2 regions of the Mediterraneibacter sp. 210702-DFI.3.120 genome follow, and region 2 is predicted to be linked to the other one. Evidence: riboswitches for the same ligand, from Rfam matches in the RefSeq annotation. Region 2 holds a riboswitch; the other holds the start of a gene.

Region 1 (6,225 bases), on a different contig from region 2:
GGCTATTTTTAAGAATAGATCAATCAACTTTGTTTTATTGTATTTTGATACCCTTGTGTTAATATCTGGATAAAAAAGAAATGCCCTAACAGTATTCTTCATGTTTATGTGAATATGAATTAATCTGCTAAGGCATTTCTTTTTATTTGTATCTTTAAAATATCATTTAAAATAATTAAATTTTTAGCAAAGTAGGTCTTTTTGGTACCATATGAGACGCATTTGTGCAAGATTTCCTCCTTCTTCAGATGTTTCGAACATGCGGTTGATTACCTTTTTGATTACCTTTGCTTTTTGGAAAAAAAGAAAAAGCCTTAAAACAGCGATTTTACGCGGTTTCTAAGGCTTTTTAATACAGGGGATGAGAGAATCGAACTCCCACCAAAGGTTTTGGAGACCCCTATCATACCATTTGACCAATCCCCTATTCAGTTGTCGCTTAACTCAAGCGACTTGTTAAGTATACCTTATGGAGTGATGAATGTCAAGAAAAAAATAAAGAAAATTCAAGAAATGTTTCAAGGATGGTTCTCTAATTCTGAATCAAATTATAACGCATTTATCAAAGCGATGCTTTGGGGGAATGTGAAAGAGATGAATACTTATATGAATGAAGTTGCACTAGCTACATTCAGCAGTTTTGATACAGGAAGACATACGTCAGGAAAAAGTCAGCCGGAGCGTTTCTATCATGGATTCGTTCTGGGACTTTTGGTAGAATTAAGAGATCGTTATGAAGTAAAGTCCAACAGAGAAAGCGGTTACGGGCGATATGATGTGATGTTAATACCAAGAGAAACGCCGGATCAGGCAATTATAAAAAAGGAAGAAGCGACCTCAAAATCACTTCTTCCTTTCTTTGTTCTCTTACAGAATTCCAAGATCCATCATTGCTTTTTTCAGAACTTCTTTATGTGCATCTTCCATCTCTGTCAGAGGTGCTCTAAGAGTTCCAACTTCTTTTCCCATCATGTTAAGAGCAGCCTTAACCGGGATCGGGTTCACTTCACAGAAGAGAGCATCAACCAGTGGAAGTGCATCTAACTGCATCTTGCGGCTACCTGCGATATCTCCTGAGAAGAATTTGTAGCACATGTCATGCACGTAAGCCGGAGCTACGTTGGAGAGAACGGAGATAACTCCGATTCCGCCAAGTGCGAGAAGCGGTACAACCTGATCATCATTTCCTGAGTAAAGATCAACGTTGCCATCACAAAGATGCATGATCTGTGCAACTGTGCTGATATTTCCAGATGCTTCTTTAATACCTACGATGTTCTCAACATCTTTCACAAGTGTTGCAACTGTCTGTGGCTGAAGTCCACATCCTGTACGGCTTGGTACATTGTACAGAATCGCCGGAATATTTACTTCATTACAAATAGCTGTGTAATGAGCAATCAGTCCGTTCTGTGTTGCTTTATTATAATATGGTGTAACGAGCAGAAGTCCGTCAGCTCCATCTTCCTGAGCTTCTTTGGACAACTGGATCGCTGTTCTTGTACAATTAGAACCTGTTCCGGCGATGACCGGGATACGGTGGTTCACACGCTCAATTGCAAAACGGGTTGTTGCTGCATGTTCTTCCTCTGTCATAGTAGCGGATTCACCTGTTGTTCCACAGATGACGATCGCATCTGTTCCGCCTGCAATCTGCTCCTCTAACATCTCATCTAATTTGTCATAATTGACCTCAAGATTCTCTTTCATCGGAGTAACGATCGCTACACCTGCGCCTTTAAAAATTGCCATTCTTTTTATCCTCCTTCAACATGGTGAAACAAAGTATTACTGGTCATAGCAGGTTATTGCGCATAAGTTCCTTGTGAACGATAATTATAATAGCCATGAGCAGTAACTGTTTAATATACATCTATGCAAGAATGCGTAAACTGTAAATAAACATAAAAGAAACGGCAAGATGCGCCGTCCCCAAATATACATTATGTATAATTCAGATAGCTCTCCATCTTGCGATGACAGTCATGCCGCTATTCACGTCATGCCCAAGAACAAGAACTCAGGATTCTTACCCTTTCGGCATCTTTCCCTTTCCGATGAGTTCTTCTGTTCCTGACACATCCGTCACCTTACTTATGAAAAATGCAACCTCTATCTACGTTTCCGTGTTTAAGCAAATAATAACACCGAGGGTACAATGATGTCAACATGGTTTCTGGATTTCTTTCTTATTTATAGTACCCGGGTTATAAGTACACCTTATAAAAATTGATTATAATAAAGTATAACCGATTTTTTGACTTTTTTCTTATATATATGATATCATTAATTCGCTAGATGTGTGAATGACAAAGCTGTTTCATTTGCACTTTTTTTATGCTTGTATGTTTGTTTTTTGAAAAACAATCGCAAGAAACGACATAAGATAACAAGAGAAAATTGCGAGGATGAGAACCGCGATTCTTGGAAAAGGTATGTGGATAGGAAGGAGACCTACTGTGTTAACAATCGGTAATTACGTGAAAGTTAAGACACTGGAGGAGGCTTACGAGCTGAATCAGGCAAGAAACAGTCGTATCATGGGCGGCATGATGTGGATGAGATTAGGAAATGCAAGAGTGAAGACAATCATTGATATGTCGGAACTTGGTTTGAATGAGATTGAGGAGACAGACCATGTATTCCGCATTGGAGCAATGTGTACACTGCGCCAGCTGGAAGAGCATGAGGGGCTGAGAAAATTCTATGGGGACGGAATTGCAGAAAGCCTTCGTCATATTGTTGGAGTTCAGTTTAGAAATCAGGCAACAGTTGGAGGCAGTATCTATGGAAGATACGGATTTTCTGATGTGCTGACTGCATTACTGGCACTGGATACATTTGTGGAATTATATAATGGAGGAACTGTTCGACTTTCTGAGTTTGTAAACAGAAAAGCAGATAAGGATATTCTTGTATCTGTGATTGTCAGAAAGAGCAAGAGAAAATTCCGTTACGAATCAATTCGTCAGACAAAGACAGATTTCCCGGTACTGACATGTTCTGTCGTAACAGGAATTTACAGAGGTCAGGAGTCCTGGTTCTTTTCGGTAGGAGCAAGACCGATGAAAGCGGCATTGCTTGAAAAGCAGTGGGAGATCCCGAAAGATGCTACAGACGAGCAGCTCACAGAGTATGCAAAACGTGTGGCAGCAGAATTTACTTATGGAAGCAACATGCGCGGAAGTGCGGAGTACAGACAGCACCTTGCGGAGGTTCTGCTTCGCAGAGAGATGCGCTCAATTTTAGATGAATATAATGCGGAGGAGAAATAGGATGGAAGTACAGTTTACCCTGAATGGAAAGAAAGTAAGTACAGAGATCGCTGCAGATACAGTCCTGTTGAATCTTCTGCGTGATCTTGGATGTAAGAGTGTGAAATGTGGATGCGAGACAACAAACTGTGGTTTGTGTACAGTATGGATCGACGGAAAATCCCGCCTGTCATGTTCTGTTCTTGCAGCAAGCATTGACGGACATGAAGTGACAACACTTGAGGGTGTGGAGAAAGAAGCAGCAGAATTCGGCTCATTTCTTGCACAGGAAGGTGCAGAGCAGTGTGGATTCTGTTCCCCTGGATTCATTATGAACGTGCTCGCAATGTTCCGTGAATTGAAGAGCCCTTCTATAGAAGAAATTAAAGAATATCTGGCAGGAAATCTGTGCCGCTGTACAGGATACATGGGACAGCTTCGTGCAATCCAGAAATATATGGAAGTCAGAAATACAGCAGTTAACATTACAGTAAAGAAAATGGGCGGGGAGGAGTAAGAATGGAAAGAATAGATAAAGTTCAGAATCTGATTCCTGAGAAACCGGAATTTGTCCACAGCAATCAGGAAAAAGGAGAAGCTATAGAATCCCTGAAGATTGTAAACCGTCCTGTCGTAAAGAAAGATGCTGCTGCACTTGTTACAGGAAAAAGTGTTTATACAAATGACCTTGCACCGTCAGACTGTCTGATTGTTAAAGTGATCAGAAGTCCATATGCACACGCATTAATTAAGGATATTAACACAGCACGTGCTGAGGCTGTACCTGGAATCGAATGTGTTCTTACATATAAAGATTGTCCGGATAAGAGATTTACAATGGCTGGTCAGACCTATCCGGAACCAAGTCCGTATGACCGTCTGATCCTTGACCAGAGAGTACGTTTCGTTGGAGATGCAGCTGCAATCGTGGCAGGAACTTCAGAGGAAGCAGTTAAGAAAGCGATGAAGCTTGTGAAGATCCAGTATGAGGTTCTTGAACCGGTACTTGATTTCCGTACAGCAAAGGATAATCCAATCCTTGTGCATCCGGAAGATAACTGGAGAAGCCTCTGCCCGGTTGGCGCAGACAACAAGAGAAATCTCTGTGCACATGATGTATGTGGAGATGGAGACGTAGAAGCAGTTCTTGCAAAATGTGATCACGTGATCGATCGCGTTTATCATACAAAGGCGAACCAGCAGGCGATGATGGAGACTTTCCGTACTTATACATATTTAGATGCATACGGAAGATTAAATGTCGTTTCATCTACACAGGTTCCGTTCCATGCAAGAAGAATCCTTGCTCATGCACTCGATATTCCGAAGAGCAAAGTACGTGTGATCAAGCCGAGAATCGGTGGAGGATTCGGTGCGAAGCAGACTGTAGTTTCCGAAGTTTATCCGGCACTTGTCACATGGAAGACAGGAAAACCGGCGAAGATCATTTACACAAGAGAAGAGTCTTTGATCGCTTCTTCACCGCGTCATGAGATGGAACTTCATGTACGTCTGGGAGCGGATAAAGAAGGAAATATTAAAGCAATCGATCTCTATACACTTTCCAACACTGGAGCATTTGGTGAGCACGGACCGACAACCGTAGGTCTTTCCGGTCACAAATCCATTCCACTTTATGGAAAGACAGAAGCATTTCGCTTTACATATGATGTCGTTTATACAAATGTTATGTCAGCAGGAGCTTACCGTGGATACGGAGCAACACAGGGACAGTTCGCTGTAGAATCAGCTGTAAATGAACTTGCAGAAGTTCTCGGAATGGACCCGACAGTGCTTCGTGAGAAGAACATGGTACGCCAGGGCGATAAGATGCCGGCTTATTATGGCGAAGTTACAAACAGCTGTACACTCGACAGATGTCTTGCCAGAGCAAAAGAAATGATCAACTGGGATGAAAAGTATCCATACCGTGATATGGGAAATGGAAAAGTACGCAGCGTCGGAGTTGCAATGTCCATGCAGGGATCTGGAATCTCAGCAGTAGATACAGGTGCGGTTGAAATCAAAGTAAATGATGACGGATTCTACAGTCTGATCATTGGAGCTACTGATATGGGAACAGGATGCGATACGATCCTTGCCCAGATGGCAGCAGAGTGTCTTGAATGTAAACCGGAAGAAGTTGTTGTATTCGGAGTAGATACAGATATCTCTCCATACGACTGTGGTTCATACGCATCCAGTACAACTTATGTAACAGGACAGGCAGTTGTTAAGACTTGTGAATCCCTTCGCAAGAAAATCTGCGAGCGTGGAGCAGAGTATCTCGGATGCAAGCCGGAAGATGTAGATTTCGATGGAGAATATGTAACAGAGCTGGCAACAGGAAAGCAGATTTCAAGAAGTCAGATTGGAAATAATGTAATGTGTTTCAGTAACGCACCACTTTCCGCAAGTGAAGCATTTTCCTCACCGGTATCTCCACCGCCATTCATGGTTGGTATGGCAGAAGTTGAGATCGACAAAGAGACAGGTGTACTTGAACTGATCGATTACGTAGCAGTCGTAGACTGCGGAACAGTTATAAATCCGAACCTTGCGCGTGTACAGGTGGAAGGCGGAATCGCACAGGGAATCGGTATGGCACTGTATGAAGATGTTGTATATAACGAAAAGGGAAAGAACTTCAGCAATTCCCTGATGCAGTATAAGATCCCGACTCGTCTTGATGTCGGAACAATCCGTGTTGAGTTCGAGAGCAGCTACGAGCCGACAGGACCGTTCGGAGCGAAGTCTATCGGAGAAATCGTAATCAATACACCGTCACCGGCAATCAGCAATGCAATCCAGAACGCGACAGGAGTGATCATTAGAGAACTGCCGATGACAGCGGAGAAAATTTACAGAGGAATTTCTGGGCGTTAGACTTGGAGTCGGGGAAGAATGAAGTGAAATAAGGAAGCTATCAACTACGATAACAACGAATGGAGTTGAATATCGTCGTTGATAG
Region 2 (6,225 bases):
CCTGCTTCTTTATATATAGCAACAATAAATCCGAGAATGTCAGAATCCCATTTTTGATTTCTGATTTCAGAATAATTAAAATTTCTCATTCCCTTACCTCACTTTCTTTCCTTTAAAATATAACTTGAAATAAGGGAAAAACAATACATTAAGAGAAAATTCCCTTAATATTATCTTTGATTAAGGGGAAAATATACATAGATTAGATAAATAAAATGCCTCTGTCATCATATACAAAAGCACCGATTCATTAAAAAATGTCTCTTAATGAATGTGCGAGGGCTGTGGAAATATAACTACTTCTGTGGTATGATTTAAAAATCAACCAACATTGGTAAATTTATTTTGACAAAGGAGCGCTTAAAATGAGACAGACCCAGAAACCTCGAATTGTAAATCTTTTGATGCTTACGGTTGCCGGAATGATAAACGCTTTTGGCATTACACTTTTTATGACACCGGTCAAATTATATGACAGTGGTATCTCAGGAACATCGATGTTACTTGAACAGATAACCCCTTCGTGTTTATCATTGTCGTTCTTCTTGTTGGTTTTAAATATTCCATTGTTCCTTGTGGGACTTAAGAAGCAGGGAGGACTCTTTACTTTCTATGCAATCTATACGGTCGGAATCTACTCCTTGTTTGCATGGCTGATCACAGATATCTTTCCAATTGATGTCAGTATTGCTTCACCGCTTGCAGGAACAGATTTACTGCTATGTGCGCTGTTTGGAGGTGTGATCTCCGGAATTGGAAGCGGTCTTGCGATTCGCTATGGCGGTGCGATGGATGGTATCGAAGTTATGGCGGTTATTTTTGCAAAACGTGCAGGCGTTACAGTAGGAACATTTGTTATGGTATATAATATTATTTTATATATTATCTGTGGATGTGTACTTCAGAGTTGGGTGCTTCCATTGTATTCGATCGTTGCGTATTCCGCAGCATTGAAGACGGTTGACTTTATTGTAGAAGGTATCGACAGAGCAAAGTGTGCAATTATTGTGACAGAGTGGCCGCATGAGATATGCAAGGTGTTGACAGAAACATTTGGAAGCGGTATTACGCGTGTCAGCGCCAAAGGCGGATACTCTAATCGCGATAAAGCAATGTTGTATTTTGTGGTGAACAGATATCAGGTGATTCGAATGAAAGATATTGTTCACGACATTGATCCAGCAGCGTTTATTATTATTAGTGAGGTGGCTGACATTTTCTCTAGTAATAATGACGAATAATAGAAAAATATACTGTTTTTGATTGTTATTTCTATCAATATGTGTTATATTATATTTCGGTTTTTAAATCGGTAAACTAGGAGGAAAAAGTAATGACATTAAGAGAAAAGTATGGTGAGTGGGGTATCATCCTTGGAGCAACAGAAGGCGTTGGAAAAGCATTTGCAGAGAAAATCGCATCTGAGGGAATGAGTGTTGTCCTGGTAGGAAGAAGAGAAGAGAAACTTCAGGAGCTTGGAAAGAGTATCAGCGAAACATATGGTGTGGATCACATGGTTATCCGTGCAGATTTTGCACAGTCCGACTGTACTGACAAGATTTTTGAAGCAACAAAAGACCTTGATATGGGATTCATGAGTTATGTTGCATGTTTCCATACATTTGGAAAATTGCAGGATACTCCATGGGAGAAGCATGAGCAGATGATCAATGTTAATGTTATGACATTCTTGAAATGTTTCTATCATTACATGGGAATCTTTGCAAAGCAGGATCGTGGAGCTGTAATCAATGTGTCTTCTTTGACAGCAATCAGTAGTTCACCATATAACGCACAGTATGGTGCAGGAAAATCTTACATTAAGAAACTGACAGAAGCTGTGGCAGCAGAATGTGAGAGTACAAATGTAGACGTTGAGGTTATTACGTTAGGAACAACAATTACACCAAGTTTGTTAAGCAATCTTCCAGGCGGTCCAGCAGGAGAAGCTGTTATGAAGACAGCTATGACACCGGAAGCTTGTGTAGAGGAAGCATTTGACAATCTTGGAAAATCTCTTTCTGTTATTGCAGGTGAGCACAATAAAGCAAATGTTCATAATTGGCAGGCAAATAAAACAGATGATGAATATATCCGTTATATGGGTTCATTCTATTCTAACAACTAAAAAATCAGATTTTAGATGAATCATCTTTCAGTGATTATAGTAGCTGTTTCTCTGAGTAGGGGAAGCAGCTATTTTGTTTATGGGAAATATATAACTTTAAGTATCTTTAATGATAACGATATGGTAAGATAAAGTTAAGGAATAGGAGTTTCCAATAATTGTTTAGAACGGATAGGAGGAAACTTTTTATGAGAACTATGAAAAAGAGAATTAGACGAATTGTAACAGGAATGATTTGTCTGCTGCTTATGTTTACCTTGACGGGCTGTCAGATAAAAATTGACATACCGGGATTAGGGCAGATAAGGCTGGGTGATTCGAAAGAAGAAAAGGAGGATGCGGAATCAAAGAAACAGAAGAAAACAAAGAAACCGGATTCGGGGAAAAAGCCTGAAACAACAGATACAGATAAGCCTATCAGTCCAGAGGAGTCTCTTGCGAATCTACGAAAGAGTATGGATGGCACATTACAGCAATTTGCAGTAGCATACCTGGGATATGTTGAGGCGGATTATGTTGATCATGTGCAGGAATGGATTGAAAAGAAGTATCCTGACCTGTTAAGTAAAATGACATTTATTAAAGAAATCGGTACGGATCGAATCTGTGGACATGGTCCGGCGGAGCTTTTCTGCATTGTACCTCGAAGTGGCGAGGATCCGGTTAGTGTAGGTCGAATGGAATTGAATTATGACACAGGGATATCGGAGATTGTGGAGAGTTTATATCAGTCTGAGACAGGCGAACCGTTCCTGGTAATGTGTAATGGGGAGAACGAAGGTATTGGTGGAACTATGGTATCTATGGGAACAGAAGCCGGATATCAGGCTGACTGGGTGCCGATGATGGGAACAGATGGACATGTCTGGCTGCCAACAACGGAGAATAATGTAGAGCAGGCAAAGGATTTTACAGACTATAAAGCATGTGATGCAAGTCGTTTTACAGATTGGTATGGAGATGTACATGAGAACATACAGGAAGCAGATCTGATAGGCAGCTGTTGGGAATTCGGAGTAGATGAGTATAATAGTGATATATTTGGAGATTATTTTGTAGAATTATTAGACAACGGATATGCACGTATTTCCTGGAGTGAGAAAGAATACGGAATAGAAGACTATAGTGATATCATTTATGAAATTTATGAAGGAACCTGGTCATGTACGCAGCAGGATGGACATCCTTATTTGTCTATACAAAGTACGCGGACAGGTGGTGAATGGTATTATGAGGGAGAAAATCCTGTTAACTGGTCAGAAGATTATCGTATTTATATTTCAACAGACGGAACGATGTTATTGTTGGAAAATCAGGAAGGATTTGCAGGGATGCCTTCAAAGACGGGAATATATCATGTACTGAGCGGATTTCGAACAAACTAATTTTATAGTGTAGGAAACGAAAGTGATAGCTGTTGATATGAGAGTATTGACAGCTATTACTTTATTTAATAGGAGTTTAATAAAAATGTAGAAATATAAAAATGAAAACTATTATAAAATAAGTCTGGCTTTTTTAAATAGAATGTGATAATATAGTAACGTTTGATAGAGGCGCGGTGATATGAGTACCCGCTGACGAGAGTCTTGGGAAGACTGTCAGTGAGAGAAAGGAGAAGCCGCCGAAGGAATGATATTCCCAGATATGATTCCTGGGCCGGATGTAGAAGATACGCCGGACTGTCACAGGTGTGGAGAGCTATCGATGACGCTAGAATTATTATGCCATGGGTGACTCACCAGCAGAGAGTGCCTATGGCATTTTTTGCGTTTAGAGAATCCCAGGCAAAACCCACTATGCTTACACACAAACTTAACAAACATAAGTTTACAGGAAAGGAAAAAAGGAAATGAGAAACAAAAGAAAAATGGGGTATGTGTTTCTGATGTCTCTGCTCATTCTGTGCTGTAGTTCAACAACAGTATTTGCCGCAGATACATCTGCCGAGTATGTACCTCAGCTCTATGCAACAATCTGGTCTCTGGTGCCGCCGGTCGTTGCAATCGTACTGGCACTTATTACAAAGGAAGTTTACAGCTCCTTATTCGTTGGAATTTTGATCGGAGGTGCATTTTGGTCAGGATTTAAACCGGAAGCTACAATTTTACATGTATTTCAGGATGGAGTAGTGGGAGTACTTACAGATTCTTACAATATGGGTATTCTAGTATTTCTGGTAATTCTTGGTGTTATGGTATGTATGATGAATAAAGCCGGTGGTTCTGCAGCATTCGGACGCTGGGCGAAAGAGCATATCAAGACAAGAGCGGGTGCACAGCTTGCAACAATCGCACTTGGAGTGCTGATTTTTATTGATGATTATTTTAACTGCCTTACAGTTGGGAGCGTTATGCGTCCGGTAACAGACAGCCACAATGTATCCCGTGCGAAACTCGCATATCTGATCGATGCTACAGCAGCGCCAATCTGCATTATTGCACCAATTTCTTCCTGGGCAGCAGCAGTAACAGGATTTGTTAAAGGGGAGGATGGATTTTCAATTTTTATTCGTGCAATCCCATATAACTATTATGCAATTCTTACAGTTATAATGATGGTAACACTGGTTCTTGCAAAAGAGGATTATGGTCCGATGAAGGCGCATGAGAAAAATGCGATTGAAGGGGATCTTTTTACAACAGGAGACAGACCATTTGAAAATACATCCGAAAATGCGATTTACAATAAAGGAAAAGTAATCGATCTTGTATTCCCGATTCTGTCACTTATTGTATGCTGTGTCATTGGTATGATTTATTCTGGTGGGTTCTTCTCAGGAACAGGCTTTGTAGAGGCTTTCTCCGGAAGTGATGCATCGGTTGGACTGATGCTTGGAAGTTTCTTTGCAATGGTGATCACAATTGTTTTTTATGCAGTAAGAAAAGTTCTTCGTTTTTCGGATTCTATGGCTTGCATTCCGGAAGGATTTAAGGCAATGGTTCCGGCTATCCTGATTCTTACATTCGCATGGACTCTGAAAGCAATGACAGACAGTCTCGGAGCAGCTCCGTTCGTAGCTTCTGTAATGAATTCAGCAGCAGGCGGATTGATGAACCTTCTCCCAGCAATCATCTTCCTTGTAGGATGTTTCCTTGCATTTGCAACAGGTACTTCCTGGGGAACATTCGGAATTCTGATTCCAATCGTAGTTGCAGTATTCCAGGGTACGAACGAGACAATGATGATCATCTCAATCTCAGCTTGTATGGCCGGAGCAGTTTGCGGAGATCATTGTTCACCTATTTCAGATACAACAATCATGGCATCCGCAGGAGCGCAGTGTAATCATGTAAATCATGTATCCACGCAGCTTCCATATGCAATGACTGTAGCAGCAGTTTCCTGTATTACATATGTGATCGCAGGTATCTTGCAGAATGCAGTCATCTGTCTCGTGATCGGAATTGCTCTGCAGATTGGAGTTCTGCTTGCAATCAAAGCAATCACAAAAGATCACACAGGTAGGGTGAAAACAACAAACTAAAAACCAGAAGAAAGCGAGGAGTTGATCCTCGTTTTCTTTTTACAGAAATGTAGTAAAAAAGGACGAAATGAAAAGCTTGTTAAGCGGTTCATTTCGTCCCTGTTTGTTTTATGAAATCTTATTTATCCAGATCTTTTCCTGTCAGCATCTTATATGCCTGAAGGTATTTCTCAATCGTCTTATCTACAATTTCCTGTGGAAGTGTCCAGTCGTTGTCCGGATTTGCTTTCAGCCAGTCACGGGCAAACTGTTTGTCAAAAGATGGCTGTCCATGTCCGGCTTCATAACCGTCAGCAGGCCAGAAACGGGAACTGTCAGGAGTGAGCATCTCATCTCCAATTACCATATTTCCATTTTCATCAAGTCCGAACTCAAATTTTGTATCTGCAATAATGATACCTTTGCTCAGAGCATATTCGGCACATTTCTTATAGAGAGCAATTGTGTTGTCGCGAAGTTTCTCAGCGAGTTCACGTCCTCTTCCAGGATAATATTTTTCAAGGTGATCAACGCTCTGCTCGAATGAAATGTTCTCATCGTGATCTCCGATTTCAGCCTTTGTGGAAGGCGTATAGATTGGTTCAGGAAGTTTGTCAGATTCCTTTAATCC

Evidence for each region. A riboswitch is a leader RNA that binds a small molecule or an ion and turns the genes downstream of it on or off. The one in region 2 is predicted to bind lysine.
Region 1: linked by a shared signal. The riboswitch ahead of dapA (4-hydroxy-tetrahydrodipicolinate synthase) and the one ahead of LI162_RS05090 (Na+/H+ antiporter NhaC family protein) in region 2 are both predicted to bind lysine.

Annotation. Positions count from the first base shown of each region.
Region 1 covers NZ_JAJCNG010000001.1:19,122-25,346, reverse strand. Annotated here, with positions in the region: tRNA gene LI162_RS00110 (tRNA-Trp) at 356-426, opposite strand; partial or broken gene LI162_RS15850 (PD-(D/E)XK nuclease domain-containing protein) at 478-789, shown strand; gene dapA (4-hydroxy-tetrahydrodipicolinate synthase) at 868-1,752, opposite strand; lysine riboswitch at 1,952-2,123, opposite strand; gene LI162_RS00095 (FAD binding domain-containing protein) at 2,460-3,275, shown strand; gene LI162_RS00090 ((2Fe-2S)-binding protein) at 3,277-3,771, shown strand; gene LI162_RS00085 (xanthine dehydrogenase family protein molybdopterin-binding subunit) at 3,774-6,140, shown strand.
Region 2 covers NZ_JAJCNG010000006.1:108,814-115,038, forward strand. Annotated here, with positions in the region: gene LI162_RS05075 (YitT family protein) at 366-1,241, shown strand; gene LI162_RS05080 (7beta-hydroxysteroid dehydrogenase) at 1,334-2,128, shown strand; gene LI162_RS05085 (hypothetical protein) at 2,317-3,513, shown strand; lysine riboswitch at 3,672-3,840, shown strand; gene LI162_RS05090 (Na+/H+ antiporter NhaC family protein) at 3,981-5,615, shown strand; gene LI162_RS05095 (phosphoribosylaminoimidazolesuccinocarboxamide synthase) at 5,734-6,225, opposite strand, start outside.